2 regions of the Aequorivita marina genome follow, and region 2 is predicted to be linked to the other one. Evidence: riboswitches for the same ligand, from Rfam matches in the RefSeq annotation. Region 2 holds a riboswitch; the other holds the start of a gene.

Region 1 (8,729 bases), on a different contig from region 2:
ATAGTGTGTCAAACCTTCCGGCTTCTATTAATTTACACGGCTCGCCAAAATAAGTTTCGCTTTCTGCCATTACCAACAATTTATCAGTAAGTTGAATTGCCAAATCTATTTCATGCGTAGAAAAGAGAATGGTTTTTTGCGATTCTGAAGCCAGTTTTTTAAGCAGTTTTAAAACGTAGGCACGATGATAAATGTCTAAATGTGTTGTAGGTTCATCTAAAATTATAATGGGTGTATCTTGGGCTAAGGCTCGTGCTATGGCTACGCGTTGCATTTGCCCGTCGCTCAACTCAAAACATTTTCTGTTGGCTAGTCCAGTTGTTTCGGTGGCTTCAAGAGCTGCATTTACCGCGTTTTTATCTGCTTCGGAAAGATTCCCAATCCAATTGGTGTACGGCTGTCTTCCTAAGGAAATCATTTCTAAAACCGACAGATTTTTTGAAGCAGGGGCTTCAGTCAATACTACGCTTAAATTGGTTGCTAGTTGAAAAGAGCTGTATTGATCTATGCTTTCTCCGTTTAACAATACTTCGCCTTTTAATTTACCTTGCATCCCTGTTAAGGTTCGCAATAATGTTGATTTTCCTATGCCATTTGCCCCAACAAGGCCCGTTAATTCCCCTTTAGAAATAGAAAAATTAATGTCTTGGGCAACTACCGAATCTTCTTTTTTGTTGGAATACCCTACCTTAAGGTTCCGCGCTTCCAAAACAATATTTTTTTCTTGAGACACCATTAGAAGAAGAGTTTTCGTTTACGTACCAATAACCATATTACAACAGGCGCACCTACTAATGAGGTAATTGCATTTATGGGCAGGGTGAATTCGCTAAAGGGCAATTGCGCTAACGTATCGCAAAGAAGCATTAGTAAACTACCCGAAATTAAAACGGCAGGTAGTAAGATTAAGTGGTTGGAGGTTTTATAAATTTGACGCACTAAGTGCGGTACCGCCAAGCCTACAAAAGCAATAGGGCCTACAAATGCCGTAATGCCACCAGCTAAAATGCTTGTTGCCAAAATAATAATAAACGTGGTTCTTTTTATATGGAGGCCCATGCTTTTTGCATAATTTTCGCCCAAAAGAAGCGCGTTTAATGACTTGCTGCTCACAATGCTCAAAAGCAAGCCTATTGTAAAACAAATACTTAAAATAACTACCCCTTGCCAAGATTGATTACCCAAACTGCCAAAAGACCAAAATATATATTGCTGTAATTGTTCGGCATTACTAAAATAAGATAAAACTGAAACTACTGCGGTTGTAAGGCTACCAAACATCAACCCGATAATTAGAATGGCCATGGTGTCTTTTATTCTAAAAGTAACCGCCAAAACTGCGAGCAGCACCAAAAAACTGCCGAGGCCTGCCGCTATAACGAGGCTCCATTGGCTTAGTAATAAAGTGCCGAAAAATCCACCAAAGGCACTTGCGCCCAAAATTAAAACTGCTACGCCCAGACTAGCGCCACTGCTCAGCCCTAACACAAATGGTCCTGCTAGTGGGTTTCTAAACAAGGTTTGCATCAACAAGCCTGAAATGGCAAGGCCTCCCCCGGCAAGCATTGCGGTAATTGCTTTTGGGAGCCTATAATTCATTAAAATATAGCGCCAAGATTCTTTTGATGCGCCATTGCCCGTAAAGACCGAAACTATTTCGTCTAACGGAATGGAAACTGATCCCATGCTTATATTTATCAAAAAAGCAAGCAGCAAGGTTAAGATTAGTAGGATAAACTGGACGCTATATTTTTGAGTGCTTTGCATTATTGAAGTTTGTCAAAAAAGTATAGTTGATATTCCGGCAAGAGTTCAGGGTGTAATATTTTAACGTGATCTTTTAATACAAGATCGGGCCTATTGGGTGCCAATTCAAAATAAATCACCCCGCCGGTTGCACCTTTTTTCATACTGTAAGAGTACACCTTCTCATCTTTAAAAGCTTTGAATTGAGCATAAGCATCGCTAGCATTTTTTATTTCTTCTAAACTGGTAAATTGTCCGGGGCCAATCCAAACTTCAGCATCGTGGCCTTTTTCAATTACAGATTCTAGGTTTAATGAAAGGCTTCCGGTTCCTTTAGCGTTTTTCCACAGATAATCTCCATGGGCATCGGCAATAAACTGTGCGCCCCAACTATTGCCTTGTGGCATATACCATACATCTTTAAACATGGCACCACTAATTACCGTGGGTGTTTCGGCAGCGGTTGCGGCTAAATCTTTAACCTCTAAATATTTTTTTTCAATGGTATTAAAAATGCTATCTGCCTGTTTTTCTTTCTTAAAAAGAAGTCCGAAAAACTTGATCCATTCGGCTTTTCCCAATGGCGAGGTTTCTGTCCAATCAGAATTATACAGCACGGGAATGCCCGTTTTCTGAATGGTGGAAAAGGTTGAGTTATTGCCGTCAATAGCAAAACCAATTATTGCGTCTGGGGCTAAATCTATTAAAATTTCAGTATTGATATCTTCGTTTTTACCAAGTTCGGTAATTTCGTCATTGGCAATTCGCTTTCGGGTTTTTTCTGAAGAGATAAAACTAAGGTCTGGGAAACCCACTAAGCTGTTCGTTTCCCCCAACATTTCTAACGAAGGGATATGAGTGGTTGAGGTAACGACCATTTTTTCTATAGGAACCTGAACCACAGCATCAAAATTTTCGGGGTTTTGAAGAGAGCCGTTTTTTTCAACCAAGGCATACGTAAAGGTCTTTTCAGTTCCCGGCCACGGATTTGTTAAGGTAATGGTCTTGTAGCCTTCAAAACTGTTTACTTCAAAGCTTTTTGCGTATTTTATACTTGACTCATTTGGTATAGCAGAACCCGTTTCCGTGTTGTTTTTAGTTTCCTCTTTACATGAAACCATTAGGATGGTTAGAAAAAAACAAAAAATAATTCTATTGTAAAAAATCTTCATATTGTGGTTGTTTTACCGTCCCGATTTATTGGGAGTACAAAGGTATCACAAACTTTTACAAAATATACGAATCTCTCTTTTGAGTGATTGCTTTGACAAGTTTTGCTGTGGTTTACAAAGAATTTTACCGTACTATAAACTTGAAAGTTGGCAGGAAAACTTCGTTGTAGAAATCTGTATCCTCAAAAAAAATCTAGTATCTTTGCGCTGAATTTAGGTGAGTGGCTTTACATTTTAAAAACACTCTTAAAAGGGAATTCGGTTAAAATCCGAAGCTGTTCCCGCAACTGTAAGTCGGCCCAATGCGCTTGGGTGTGCATACTTCTTAAAACCACTGTCCAATTTTTGGATGGGAAGGTAGCATAAAAGACAAGTCAGGAGACCTGCCAGATTCATAACATAAACCATCAAACTTTCGGGATAAAGGTTGAATTATGAAACAGACTAAACTTCATATTTTTATAGCGTTTTTGCTTTGCACCTCAGCTGCTTTTGCACAACTTGACAGCATTCAGCAATTGCCTGAAGTGGTTTTGGCAGATGCTAAGCTCATTCATTTTTCAAAAGGGTTTAAGTTAGAGAAATTAACAGACTCGGTTGTAAAGAAAAACGCAACTTCCTTAACCGAAACACTTCGCTATAACTCTTCTATATATTTTAAGGAGAATGGCTTCGGAATGGTTTCCTCGCCTTCTTTAAGAGGTACTAATGCGGCCCAAACTGCGGTGGTTTGGAACGGGATTAATATTAATTCAAACTTTACAGGACAAACCGATTTTAATACGATTTCGCCTTTAAACTACGATGTTATTTCAATAAGAAACGGGGGTGGCGGTGTGCAATACGGAAGTGGAGCCGTGGGCGGAAGCATTCACCTAAACAATAATTTTTCGTTTAAAAAAGCAAATAACACTTCTTTGGGGCTTCGTTATGGAAGTTTTACAAGCCTTGCCGGAAATGTGAGTACAACTCAGAGTTCTGCAAAACACTATTTAAACCTTGGCGTAGATTTTATAAGCTCTGAAAATGATTATGATTATGTTGGGAAAAACCAAACGAATACCCATGGTGAATTTTTAAGGTTTTCAGCAAAAATCAATGAAGCAAGAAAACTGAAAAATGGTGTGGCTACTTGGAACGCTGCATACTCTTATAACGATCGAAATTTTTCAGGCAGTTTGAATACTTTGGGAAAAGACGCATATAAAGATATCAACACCCGAAATCTTTGGAAACTGAAACAGAAACTCGGAATTTTTAAAGTCACCGGAAGCTTTGCTCATCTTTATGAATCGTACAGATATTATCCAGATAGCGAAAAGCACAGGTACGACCAAGGAAAGGCAAACACGTTTATTGGAGCCTTTTCAACGGAGGTTTTCCTTTTAAAAAAACTACGCTTAAATGGAAAGTTATCCTACAGTTATATTCATGCAAAAGGAGATAATGTAGGTGATAACAACCGTAAAACATTAGCTGCTGTGGTTTTACTTAATCATAAAATTTCTGATAAGTTTAGCTATGGCCTCAATTTTAGAAGGGAGTTTTTAAATGATTTTGACAATCCACTGCTCTTTTCGGCAGATGCAAAATGGAAGGTTTCAGAAAGATATGCACTTCGGTTAAATGGTTCCAAAAATTATAGAGTGCCAACTTTTAACGATTTGTATTGGTACGCTGGTGGTAATCTCGATTTAATTCCGGAGACTTCATATCAAGTAGAACTCGGACAGGAATTTTTCTTGGGACAATTTAAGGCAGATATTGCAGCCTATTATATTGCCTCTAAAAACTTAATAAAATGGATTCCTGGAAACGGCGGACTTTGGAAACCGGTAAATATTAGCGAGACAGAAAACTATGGCGTTGAGGTTAATTTAGATTACGCCATAAAAATCAATAGACAGCATATATTAAGCCTCAACGCCAATTATTCTTACACCAAGGCGGTTGACCTGGAAAAGGAAAAACAACTTATTTATGTGCCTTTTCACCAAGCCGGAGGACAGCTGCAGTATGCGTATAAAAACCTATCTGCTTGTGCGCAGGGGTTATTTAATGGCGAAGCATATACAACAACCGATAACAGTGATAGTGTTGATGCGTACACGATTTTTAATCTAGGCGTGGAATACACTTTGCCGTCTATACCTGGTATTACTTTTGGAGGTAGGCTAAAAAATGCATTAAACACGTATTATGAAAACGTAGCTTACCGGCCTATGCCATCCCGAAATATTGAAATATTCTTAAACTTTAATATATAACTAAAATGAAAACTATGAAAAAACTATTGCTACTCTCACTTTCAACGATGCTCTTTATTTCCTGTAGCAGTGATGATGATACGCCATCACCAGATTATGAGCCTGCTGATTATGAAAAAGGTGTTTTAATAACCAATGAAGGGCCTTTTAACAATGGAAGTGGTACTATTACTTATGTTTCTAACGATTATAGCACTGTTTCACAAAACATTTATAGAAATGTAAACGGAAACGACCTTGGTAATATCGTGCAGTCTATGGGATTTGGAAACGACAATGCCTATATTGTTGTAAGCAACTCAAATAAAATTATGATTGCCAATCGTTATACTTTTGAAAGTGTAGATTCAATTAAAACAGAGATGGATAATCCGCGTTATTTTGTTGAAACAAGTGGCAATAAAGGTTATGTAACCAATTGGGGAGATCCGAGTGATAACACCGATGATTTTGTTGCAGTTCTGGACTTAAGAAGCAATTCGGTTTCAGCAACCATTCCAGTGGCATTTGGTCCTGAAAAGTTGGTGGCTCATGACAATAAGGTGTATGTTGCCCATCAAGGAGGTTATGGTCAAAATAACGTAGTATCTGTAATTTCGGGAGGCGCTTTAGAAACTACCATTAACGTTGGCGATGTGCCAAACTCTATGGTGGTTTTAGGGAATGATTTGTATGTGCTTTGTGGAGGAAATCCTAGTTATGCTGGAACTGAAACCGCTGGATCACTGGTTAAAATAGACCTTGCAACTGCCACTGTAACTGAAACTTTTGACTTTGGAACTACGGAGCATCCTGCAAATTTAACCGCAGACGGAAATAATCTTTTCTACAGTTTGGACGGAAAAGTTTATAAAACAAACACAGCTTCAATCACCTTACCTGGCACCGATATAGCGGATGGTCTTTTCTATAGTCTGAGAGCCAAGGATGGGAAGTTGTATGCTACCGATGCAGGCGATTATGCAAGTAAAGGTTCTTTAAAGATTTTTGATCTTTCTACAAACCAAGAAATTCAAGACTTCCAAACTGGAATTATCCCCGGAGGAATATACTTTAATGAATAACAAACCGCTATAATATTAAACATGAAAAAAATCCTTTTGAATCATAAACAAAAGGATTTTTTCAATTTAAACAGAACCCTAAAAGAACACAATATTATGAATGTAGAAGAGCGAATTTCAAAAAGTGAAACCAGAATATTTAAAGCCGTTTTTCCAAATACCACCAACCACTACGATACACTATTTGGAGGTGCCGCGATGCAACTCATGGACGAAGTGGCTTTTATTACTGCCACGCGTTTTAGCCGCCAGCGCATGGTAACGGTGTCTTCAGATAAAATAGATTTTACTAGACCCATTCCGGCCGGAACTATTGTTGAGCTGGTGGGAAAGGTATCGTATTTGGGCCGTACCAGTTTAAAAGTAAAGGTTGAAATCTATATTGAGGAAATGTATTCCTATAGCCGAGAAAAAGCGATTAAAGGCGAATTTACGTTTGTAGCCATAGACGAGGATAAAAACCCCATCAAAATTCTGTCTTAAAAATCATTAGTGTCCGATTAAAAGAGTGAGAAAATTTGTTGGGTCAAAGATTATAGGCAATTAGAATATTTTTATTTAATGACAGCATGCTATTATACTTAGTATCAAAATTTATCGATTAAAAAGTATGTTTAATTAATTTTATCTAGTTTTCAATCTATTAAAAAGCAAGTCTTACGTCTTATGTCTTAGTCGGACACGATTATCTTAAAATATTGCGGTAGGTTTTTAGCCCGTGGAAAGCTTATCACTGAAACTGAGCTTTAGCCCTATCATGGGTGAATTTGTTTGCGAGCGATGAATAGCCTTAGTTTGCAATCATTTTTCCTTCAATTGGGGAACCTGCCTTGCTGTCGCTAAGTTGATTTAATGCTCTAAATTCTTTCTTTACTGGCAGAGGCCTTCCGGCAATTTCAGAAATTGCTGCGGCGAGCAAAGGTTCGTTTTCATCCCCTAATTGCCCCAGGTTAAAGTAATTTTCCTTTAGCTGAATTTGTGGAAAAAGTCCATCAACAAAATCGGTGTTGTCTTCAACGTTCGAAGTCTTAAAAACCAAGGGAAGCATCACATAGTTATGAGATGGATTTGCATTCGTTTTACTAAATTGAGGTGCGGGAGCGTCATAGAGTAAAAACGAGGCCTGGAATTTTCCTGTAGTCGTATCGCCAACTTGTACGGTGTTTATGTATGGATTAAGCCCGTTAATCACCAACTCACTGGCAGATGCGGTGCGGCCAGTAGTAATTATATAAACACTGCTGAGGTTAAGGCTGTTTATAGCTGTTCCGTTGCTTATGGCGTCATCAAAAAGACCGTTTTGGGCATTGGCAGCCTGGCGGTCTTCATTCCAAAATTCCTTATAAAAAACCTGTCCGGTAAATTGCCCGGTAATCATACTGGCCAAGTCTGTTGCCGTTTCAACAGAACCGCCTCCATTATACCTAAGGTCTAAAACTAAATTGGTGATTCCTTCGGCTTTAAGCTGCGCAAAGGCGTCGTTGAGCTCGGTGTCAAAGTTTTTCGTAAAACTATTGTAAACTACGTAGCCAATTTTTTCGCCATTTACATCAAAGGTCTGTGTTTTATAAACTGGATTTTCGGTGTATTGAGTTTTATTGAGTAAAAAATCTTCTCCAGTTAGCTCAAAACTGGTTCCGTTGAAGGTGGCGAGTTCAACGGAGTAGCTATCGGGTGCTAGTAAGTCCTGATAGTTGTTGGCGGTGAGCTGTGTTCCGTTGACATGAGTAAAAAGATCGCCTCTCTTTAGACCCTTTGTTTCGGCATCGGTATTTGGCAAAACATAACGTACGTAGCCAAAAACATTATTGCTGCCATTGGGGTAATACACCAAGCCATATTCCATGCCGTTACTTAGGCTTATTCCGCTAAGCGCGTCTTCAATTACTCTAAAATCACTAAAGAGGTTGCTAAAACGATCTTGTGGTGATTTCAAGTATTCAAACAAGGCTTCTGGCGACTCGTAACTGCCAAGGAAATCGTCTAGCGCACCCTGGTTAGCAAACGCATCGTTGGCCAGTTCTGGCTTATCGGCTTTATAGAGGTAATAATAATTAAGACCGCGATATATAAAATTCTGAATATCAAGTGTGGATGCCTGATTAAGATTATCGTCCAGATCTTCAAAACAAGAGACAAATAATAATGAAATGGCTAAAAAGGGAATCAAAATTCGTTTTTTCATAGCGTGGTTTTACTGAAGAATTGAATTAAAGAAGTAAATTATGGATAATATTGCGATTGTAAAAATATAATTTTTTAGTCGAAACTAATTCCGAAGGATTAAAATAGGTTTTTAAAAGGAAACTAATAGGTTAAAGGTAGAAACTATCCAGACGATATTAAAGGATGTTGATCTCCGCTGTTTTTTTTATCTTTAAAAGGTAGGAGGAAAGAAAATGTTTTGAAGCTATTAAGCTAAGGTGAAGCAAAAGGAAGTGTTTTAAAAGTTTGGGTTCATCTTAAAAGTGCCAAGCCAC
Region 2 (8,729 bases):
ACTATCTAAAACAAAGGGTTGTCGCATAATTTATTGTGGTATGTCCTACTTATTCGTGTCTTTTTTCGGTTGAAAATGATATGTATTTGGCAATTTAGCGCTATCAATCATTTTAAATAATAAACACTATGAAAAAACAAATTACACACTTCTCATTTTTTCTCCTAATCTTTTTGGCATGCAATCCATTCTATGGGCAATTAGAATTTATAGGGTCATCAGATTATGGACGTATTTTTAATATAACCTACGACCCTTTGGTTGAAAACAAACTTTATGCAACCTCTTTAAACAACCATATTCTCGCTTCTGAAGACAACGGAGAAAATTGGGATGTTTTATTTTCTATGACCTATGGAGAGGTAACAGAATTTCAAAAACTGAGGATGACAAATAACAATACAGCCTTGAGCTTTATTAAATACAATCAAGATTCTCCAGATAATACAATTTTAATTTTCGACTTAGAGACTGAAACTGTAATAAACGAAATTGAGATACCTGCAACTTCAAATATAAGTACCATTCAATCTTATAGTATTTATCCGCAGGATCCTGATATCATTTTAATGAATACAGTGTTGGATTTCGGAACATTGGAAAACACCTACTATACAACAGATGGAGGCCAGAATTGGGACGTTGTCTATTCCAAGAGCGATTTCAACGATGTTTCCTTAAACGATATTGCAATTAACCCAGAAAACCCACAACAATTAATTTTAACCCGAGGTTTTGGTCCCAATCGGGAAGAGGGGGGTATATTAATCTCCAATGATGCCGGTCAAACGTGGGATGAAAAGCTGGAGGGGGTTATTTTGAACCCAATAAGCTTTAATCCATTTAACACAGATGAAATTTATATAGGAACAGGGATGAGTTTTGGAAGCACTCCAGAAAACCTATACCGTTCCAGTGACGGTGGAAATACTTGGGAAATCATTCCGTTAATGTGGACGGCTGGAGAATTGGACAATATCAATTATATAGCATTTAGCCCAATTAATGAAGGTCAGATAATCGTACTGGAAGAAAATGAAATCGTAATTTCTATGGATAATGGCGTTTCTTGGACAAACTATGTATATGACATGAACGATGTCCATACCTATTATTCTGGATGGAATCTTTCTTTCAATCCTTATAATGAAAACGAAGTATTTATTAACAGTGATTATTTTCCGTTATTTTCGGAAGATGGAGGGGCAACTACGGTCTGGAAAAAGAACAACTATTTTAGGTCTACAGGAACTTTAGAATTGTTTTCTGGCACTACAGATCATCTGTATTATGGAGTTCAACAAGGCTATGTGCACCGCAATCTTTCTACCGGGGATGAAGCAGACTTTGACATCCTGCCTTTGACGGCCTATTCGCAAGGGGGAGCTCCTCCATTGTTTGTAGATAAAACCACGGAAAGCAGAGTGTTTATCTTTAGTGCTGGATGGTTGGGTGCCGACTTAAAAGTGAGTGTTGATCACGGGCAAACACAACATCAGATGCACAATACATATATGGACTATGTTGATGCGTTGGAAGCAAACCCTTTAAATACAGATGTAGTTTGGTATTCTTTATCTAACAATATGGGCAATGTGGAATTTTGGAAAGCCGATTTGAGCGATCTCAATGCGGTTACCACCACCCCAATAGAAATTCCAGATACAGGAACGGTTAACGGAATATATTTTGATGATGCTGTTTCAGGCAGGGTCATGATTGCCATTGGCACCCATATTTACAAAACTGAAGATGGTGGAGAAACTTGGACGAATTCTAGCGGAGGTCTGGAAGAATTGGTTGCAGATGTCGATTTAATTATAGACCTAGCAGTTAATCCATTAAATCCAGACCAGTTTAGTATTTCAACCAATAAGGGAATCTTTACGAGTGTTGATGGCGGGGATAATTGGACTAAGATATATGAGGATCTTGTTTACAAAACGTACCACTCCCCAGTTACGGAAGGCCACATCGTGGGGATTGTTCTCAATTCGGCCATTTCAGACTTTTCCCTTGTCTATTCTAGCGATGCCGGAGAAACCTGGGAGGAATTGGAAAACGACGACCTTCTTAAAACAGCCGCTACTGATGCCACCGTAAAGTTTCAGGAAGAGAGTGCTGAGGTTTATATAGGGAGTATAGATCTTGGACTCATGCTATATACAATCGATTTACATGAATTGGGAAATGAAGGAATACCTGCGATTTCTTCTTTGATTGAAGCCTATCCCAATCCGGTAAATGATATTTTAAATCTGGAGAGCGACGCGAATATTTTGACCGCAAGCCTGTACTCCTTAACAGGGCAGCTTTTACTTACAAAGCCTATCGGCAGTACCTCCACCCAATTGGATGTAAGCTTCCTGGCTGATGGAATTTACCTGCTTAGAGTTGAAAACGAAATAGGTTTTGAAACACTTCGAATAATAAAAAAATAGGCCAGAAAACAACGCCTATCTTAAGTTGGAAATATATTAATAAGGGTTTGACTTCGGGAAAAAGTCAGACTCTTTTTTTGTTGACCATTACGTTTATTTTATTCATACCTTCGCACCACATTTGGTTTGCTTTTGAAAACTTTCAGAGCAATTAAAAGGGAATCAGGTGCTATTGGTTTACACCAATCTAAACCTGAGCTGTTCCCGCAACTGTAAGCTTTGTCCATCGATGGTGGATGCCTGTAATTAAATCTTCAAGAATTCCACTGTTCGCCTCGGCGAATGGGAAGGAGAACTACCGGACGCGAGCCAGGAAACCTGCCACTTGTCAATCAATTTAAATACGTTGGCTTTCGGGTAAAATGCCTCGGGTTATGAAAGAAATTTTCTACATCCTGTTTTTTTACATGGGCTTTGGTCAGATGATTTATTCTCAAGGGAGTAGAGGTGTTTAACAATCTGGTTTTGAGTATTGATAGTGACAAAATAGTTTCTGTATCAATCTACCCAAACCCGACTACAAGTTACCTTTACATGAACACAAAGCATGCAGTGCAAGCAACCATCTATGAGATGAAAGATAGTATTATTTTGTTTTAAGTGAATAACGGGCAACACGGTTTAAGCATTTCCGCAATTCAAAATGAAGTACAAGTTTTACGTATAGGTTTCAAGAATAAAATGAACCTATTTAGATTTACAAAGAAGTGTATTTAGTTACTTATTAAATAATTAAAATGAATATAGAAAAACGAATAGAAAAATCGGAAACGCGAATTTTCAAGGCAGTATTCCCCAACACTACAAATCATTACGATACTCTTTTTGGAGGCACCGCTATGCAGCTCATGGACGAGGTGGCATTTATCACTGCTACTCGCTTTAGTAGGCAGCGTATGGTTACAATGTCTTCAGATCGTATTGATTTCACAAAGCCTATTCCTTCGGGGACTATTGTAGAGTTGGTTGGCAAAGTCTCCTATCTGGGCACAACGAGCCTAAAGGTTAAAGTAGAGATATATATAGAGGAAATGTATACCTATAGCAGAGAAAAAGCTGTTAGTGGCGTTTTTACCTTTGTAGCAATAGACAAAAATAAAAACCCTATTAAAGTTTTAAAATAATCGATTTATTTAAAAATCAACGGATTATCAGAGTAGAATAGATGGGTTTTTCAACATCAAAACAACAATTCGCAGCTTTCTATTAAACGATCACCCCAGCCTATCTCTCTACGAAACTTCTAAATAAATCATAACCCCATTCTACTTTAAACCTCCCAATCACTACCGCATAAGCGGTGAGTCAAAACTGGATTTTCTGGCAGTTCTTTGCTCGTCCAAAGCTTTTGCACAGGCGGGTGGGTGTGGCAGTTATCTGCACGCTTAACTTGCGGGCTGCAGAAAGCTAGGCACGTGGAGGTAAAATGTCGCATTATTTAAGTCCAATACCTGACACTGTGAAGCCGAAATCACCATCCCCTCAGCTACCGTGCGATTGCACCTCAAATCCGCAACTCTATAAAGAAGCATAGAAGTTTCTATGATTTCTCCTTCTAAAACTGTAAAAAGCAGAGATTGGCAATTTTAGGTGATTTTTTAGCTCTGTAAAAAGCGTACCTTTCCCTTTAAAGGATTTATTCTTTCTAAATTTATTGTTGAATGTTAAAGAACTTTTGGCACGAAAGGAATTGGTCAAATTTCCCAAAGGATAGTTCCATAGACCCTGAGGTGCCACTGTCTGGAACGATAGACCCACTTTGCCGGAACGGCAATAAATCTAAAAATGAACTTCTTGACCCTGTATTTTGGATGTAGGCCTTTTACTTTTTTGGAAAACAGGTTTATCAGGTAATGATAAATATTTCGGCAAATAGCAGTAATCTGTAAATAGACCTGATATTGCTCTAATGTGGAAAAAGGCAGTTTTTGCCACCCAAAATCATATTTTAAAACTTCAAACTCCCTTTCTATTGTTCCTCTTTGATTGTAATAGTGAACAATGTTTGGTTCGTCCATCTTTATTGTTTATAGTCTGGGATGGGTGAAGCCTGAACGGTGGTAGTAAGGCTCGTATTTGTTAGGATAGGCGAAGTCCTTTTTTAAATATTTATGGACTTGCTTTTCTGTTTTAGTTAAGGCGGTTTCGTAGCACATATTTTGTAGATTTGAGATGTGAGGCAGAGATGGTGCAGTTTTGCCCTTCGGCTCCGCTCAGGGATTAAGGTTCAGCCCTTTGATTGTTCTTCGGCTCTGCTCAGGAAAGGCTGATCGGGGTGAAGGTTTTAAGTTTGTGATAATTTCATTATTTCTTGCATTGGAACGCGATGCAATCGCGCACCAGCGGGAATCATAACAGAAATCGAAATCGAAATCGAAATCGAAACCGAAAACTAAATCTTAATTCTGGAATTGGGTGTTGTAGGGTGGGAGATGAGGGAAAGCTTGGGTACTGGAAAGGCAATTGTTAGGAACGCGAGCGGACTCGCGCACCAGCGGGGGTTTTGAAATACTGGGTGGCAGACATTTTACGACCAACGACGCACTGGCTTTCCAGAATTTAATACCGATGGTGGGGGAGTGGTTAACAATGGTAAAATTGCCAAACGTTTTGTGTACCTTCAAAATGAAATAGTAAAAAATGCTACAAACCTATATAATGCCATAAATAATTAATTTCCGAATGGCGATAATATAAACGAAGTGATGTAGTTGTTAAACTAAAATTAAGTGATAGTTTAAATTAGCGAAGGCCGTTTTAAACCTTGAGACAGCTTTTTTATTTTGTCAATTTCAAGTATTGTAAAAGACTTTGTTGATTATCGACTCTCGCTCCCGCACGAATCCTTAGTGTGGTGATGCACTCATTCTTTCACAGTTTTCTAAGTCTCAAGTGGTAAACCTATATCAGGAGGTGTACATCCCTACTTAGTGTTGACCGTTTTTAAATAATTTTCATATAACGTATACTAGGATGCATAAAACTGTTTGTTTAAATAGTTAAGTTTACAGCGTTCTATTTAAATAGTTTTTTATGTACCCCAAAATTGAATCCTACTTTTCTATTTTAATGCTTTTCGGTGCTTCACAGGCTTTTACTGGTATATATCTTTTATTTAAAGATAAACAAAGGCCCTATTCCAACAATATGCTTGCCTTGCTTCTTTTTGCTTGGGGGTTTTCGTGTTATTGGTTTTTTGCATTTATACATAAAGAGCCATTTTTCAGTGTTACTCTTACTACATTTATAGGACCGATGCTAGCACTTACCTTGTTTCCGCCTATATATTTGTATGTAAAATTCATGTTTTATGAATACAAAAAATTTCAATTTAAAGACCATTTACATTTTTTACCCATTTATATTTACTTAGGATTTACACTCTATTTATTTATAAGTAGCGACTTCTCCATAGCAAATATGCGTGAACACGAGTGGTATAATATTAGAATGAATATAAGTTCATATGTAGCAACCCTACAGGGGCCTTTCTATTTTATTAAAACTAATCGAATTCTAAAGAAAAGGTACCAAATCCTCCAAGAACAATACTCCGAAATAGAAAGCAGGAAGCTAGAATGGTTCCATGTTATTAACTATAGCTTCGCTTTAGTTTTTATAATAGGTGGAATTTCGGCAATAATTAAAATTACTTATATAGACCCCTATTTATTGTATATGGCGTATCATGCTGTAATTGCAATTAGTATTTTTTATATAACACTTATGATATATAAATATCCAAAACTTTTTAGTCAACCTATTCCTATATCTGAAGTCAGCTCAATAAATACAGTAAAACCTTTTGAAATGAAGCGTGATAAGGAATCAGGTGTAACTCACGAATCCTTTAACAAAGAAGCTGAAATAGAAAGTGAAATAATAGAAAAGTTAGACAAATTAATGAAAGAAAAGAAGCTGTATAAAAACCCAAACTTTTGTCTAAACGATCTAGCGACTGAAATGTCAGAAAAAAGGAATGCAATTTCATATGTGCTAAACCACAATCTAAACAAAACGTTTTATAATTATATAAACGAGTTGCGAATTGAAGAAAGCAAAAGATTGCTTTCAGATAAAAATCTTCTTCACTACACCATCGAAGGTGTTGCTGCAGAATCAGGATTTAAAACAATGTCGGTCTTTTATAGATTCTTTAAGGATATGGAAAACGTAACTCCAGCAGTTTATCGTAAATCTCGCCTTAATTTGTAGGTTGCTAATTGTCAATTTGTTGTGTTCAAAAGTGTTTGTTTGGGACTAAAAGGAGGACTATAAATTGGCGAATTACCCTTAAATCGATTAGTTTGCTAAGCAATTAAATTACACCCTTCTTTGGGTGCTAATAATTTTTTTAATCTAAAATTCAATAATGAAAAAAACTTACACAATTATTCTCTTGGCTTTGCTCTTTGCTTTCAAAGGGTGGTCACAGGATTTATTACAACCTTTTATAGAGGATGTAGAACAACAAGCAGATTTTTCGCAAACCAATTTAGAAGGATGGACTTCACTTGATTTGGATGGTTTAAATACAGCCGGACCATTTCAAAGCTTCCCTGGAAAGGGGGGACCCTTAGGCTTTTTTGTTTACACGCCTTCACAAACAAATCCACCAAATACCTTAGAGGCTTATATACCTCATTCTGGTGAAAAATATTTTGCTAGTGTTTCTTCATATAGTGGTCCTGCAAACGACTGGTTAATTTCCGATGAACTTCAAGATCATCCTGGAGGAGTGCTTTCTTTTTATGTAAAAAGTTCATTCGATTATTCTGGGCTCGATGAGTTTAAAGTAGGATATTCTATGTCGGGATCAAATACCGAAGACTTTACTTTGTTTAATGGAGGAAATACTACCTCGCCTACCACTAATTGGGCTAAGTATGAGTATGTAATTCCTCCTGGAGCAAAACACCTTGCGATTAACTGTGTTTCTCAAGCTGTTATGATGTTGGTAGACGATATTCAATTTGTCCATAATGTAGATTCACAAGCCCCAAATGCAATTACAGACTTATCTGTAAATACTGTATTAGGAAATGATATAGAAGTTACTTTCAATTGGAATAACCCAGAGATTGATAAAGCTGGTAATCCTTTAACTGACATAACAGGGGTGAAAGTTTATAGAGGTACAAACCCTATGAACTTGACCGAAATTGCAGATGTAAGCGGTGCTGTAGGTGAGAGTATGACCTATGTTGATTTATTACCTGAGGGCGGTTCATATATTCACAGGATGGTACCGTACAATAACTCAGGAAATGGAGTTGTGCATACAACCCCACTTACTTTTTTTGGGTATGAAACTATTCCTGGAGCCCCTAACAATATTACTTTTACTCAAAATGGAAGTTTACAAACAGTGATTTCTTGGGATGAAGTTGATTACGGTGTTTTAGGGGGTACGCTTGAAGATCCTGTAGTTGGATATACTATCATTAGAAAGCTAGGGAGCCAAACAGAAACTCTTGTCGAAATGTATGCAAATACAACGTATACTGAAACAGAAATTCCAGATTTTAACCTTTATACTTATGAAATAATTGCACAAACTAGCCCTAATAATTTAGGAATACCTGCAGTTGTTTCAGCCTATTCAGGAATGGGTGAAAATCAAATGTCTGTTACTAATGGTAATAAAGCTTCAGATCAAGGGTTTGAACTAAGTAGAGCATCTATTATATCACAAAGTATTTATACAGCCGATCAGATTAGTAGTACAGGTCTTATCACTTCGCTTTCTTACTTTGGTAACTTAGGAACTACTAGTTCAAGTCGTTATAAAATATACATGAGTACAACAAATAGGGAAACATTTGGTACAAGTTTGAATAATGCGGTTTGGGAGTATTTTGGAGATCAAAAACTCTTATATGATGGAGATATTGAGTTTTTGGAAGGTAGAAATGCCATTACAATAGATTTAGACCAGCCATTTTATTATGATGCGGCAAGTGGTGAAAATGTTATTATAACTATCGTCAAACCGCTATTGGAAAACCCACCTTCGGTAAACCCTAGAGAGTTTTATAACACTCCTGTAGAAGGGATGCGTACATATTATTCTATTGGTTATACTACAGACTTAAGTTTAATAACAAACCAACCGCCAGCTTGGTCTACAGAGGAGGTGACTACTATACCAAGTATAGTTATGGAAAAAAGAACCGACTATGGTAGCCTTGCAGGGACAGTTTCGCTTTTAGATGATAACTCTCCTATAGAAGGAGTAACAGTTACAGTTACACCAGAAGGAGCTTCAGCATATCAAACGGAAATAGT

The links. A riboswitch is a leader RNA that binds a small molecule or an ion and turns the genes downstream of it on or off. The one in region 2 is predicted to bind cobalamin.
Region 1: another riboswitch for cobalamin. It lies ahead of QPK98_RS14340 (TonB-dependent receptor); the one in region 2 lies ahead of QPK98_RS15770 (T9SS type A sorting domain-containing protein).

Annotation. Positions count from the first base shown of each region.
Region 1 covers NZ_JAVMBW020000016.1:57,059-65,787, forward strand. The annotation lists gene QPK98_RS14325 (ABC transporter ATP-binding protein) at 1-736, opposite strand, end outside; gene QPK98_RS14330 (iron chelate uptake ABC transporter family permease subunit) at 736-1,767, opposite strand; gene QPK98_RS14335 (ABC transporter substrate-binding protein) at 1,767-2,867, opposite strand; cobalamin riboswitch at 3,116-3,323, shown strand; gene QPK98_RS14340 (TonB-dependent receptor) at 3,353-5,185, shown strand; gene QPK98_RS14345 (YncE family protein) at 5,200-6,249, shown strand; gene QPK98_RS14350 (acyl-CoA thioesterase) at 6,346-6,732, shown strand; gene QPK98_RS14355 (GFO_1087 family putative carboxy terminal peptidase) at 7,040-8,434, opposite strand.
Region 2 covers NZ_JAVMBW020000002.1:381,495-390,223, reverse strand. The annotation lists gene QPK98_RS05760 (tetratricopeptide repeat protein) at 1-9, shown strand, start outside; gene QPK98_RS05755 (T9SS type A sorting domain-containing protein) at 129-2,441, shown strand; cobalamin riboswitch at 2,547-2,781, shown strand; gene QPK98_RS15770 (T9SS type A sorting domain-containing protein) at 2,889-3,041, shown strand; gene QPK98_RS05750 (acyl-CoA thioesterase) at 3,179-3,565, shown strand; gene QPK98_RS05745 (transposase) at 4,136-4,459, opposite strand; gene QPK98_RS05740 (helix-turn-helix domain-containing protein) at 5,475-6,656, shown strand; gene QPK98_RS05735 (choice-of-anchor J domain-containing protein) at 6,814-8,729, shown strand, end outside.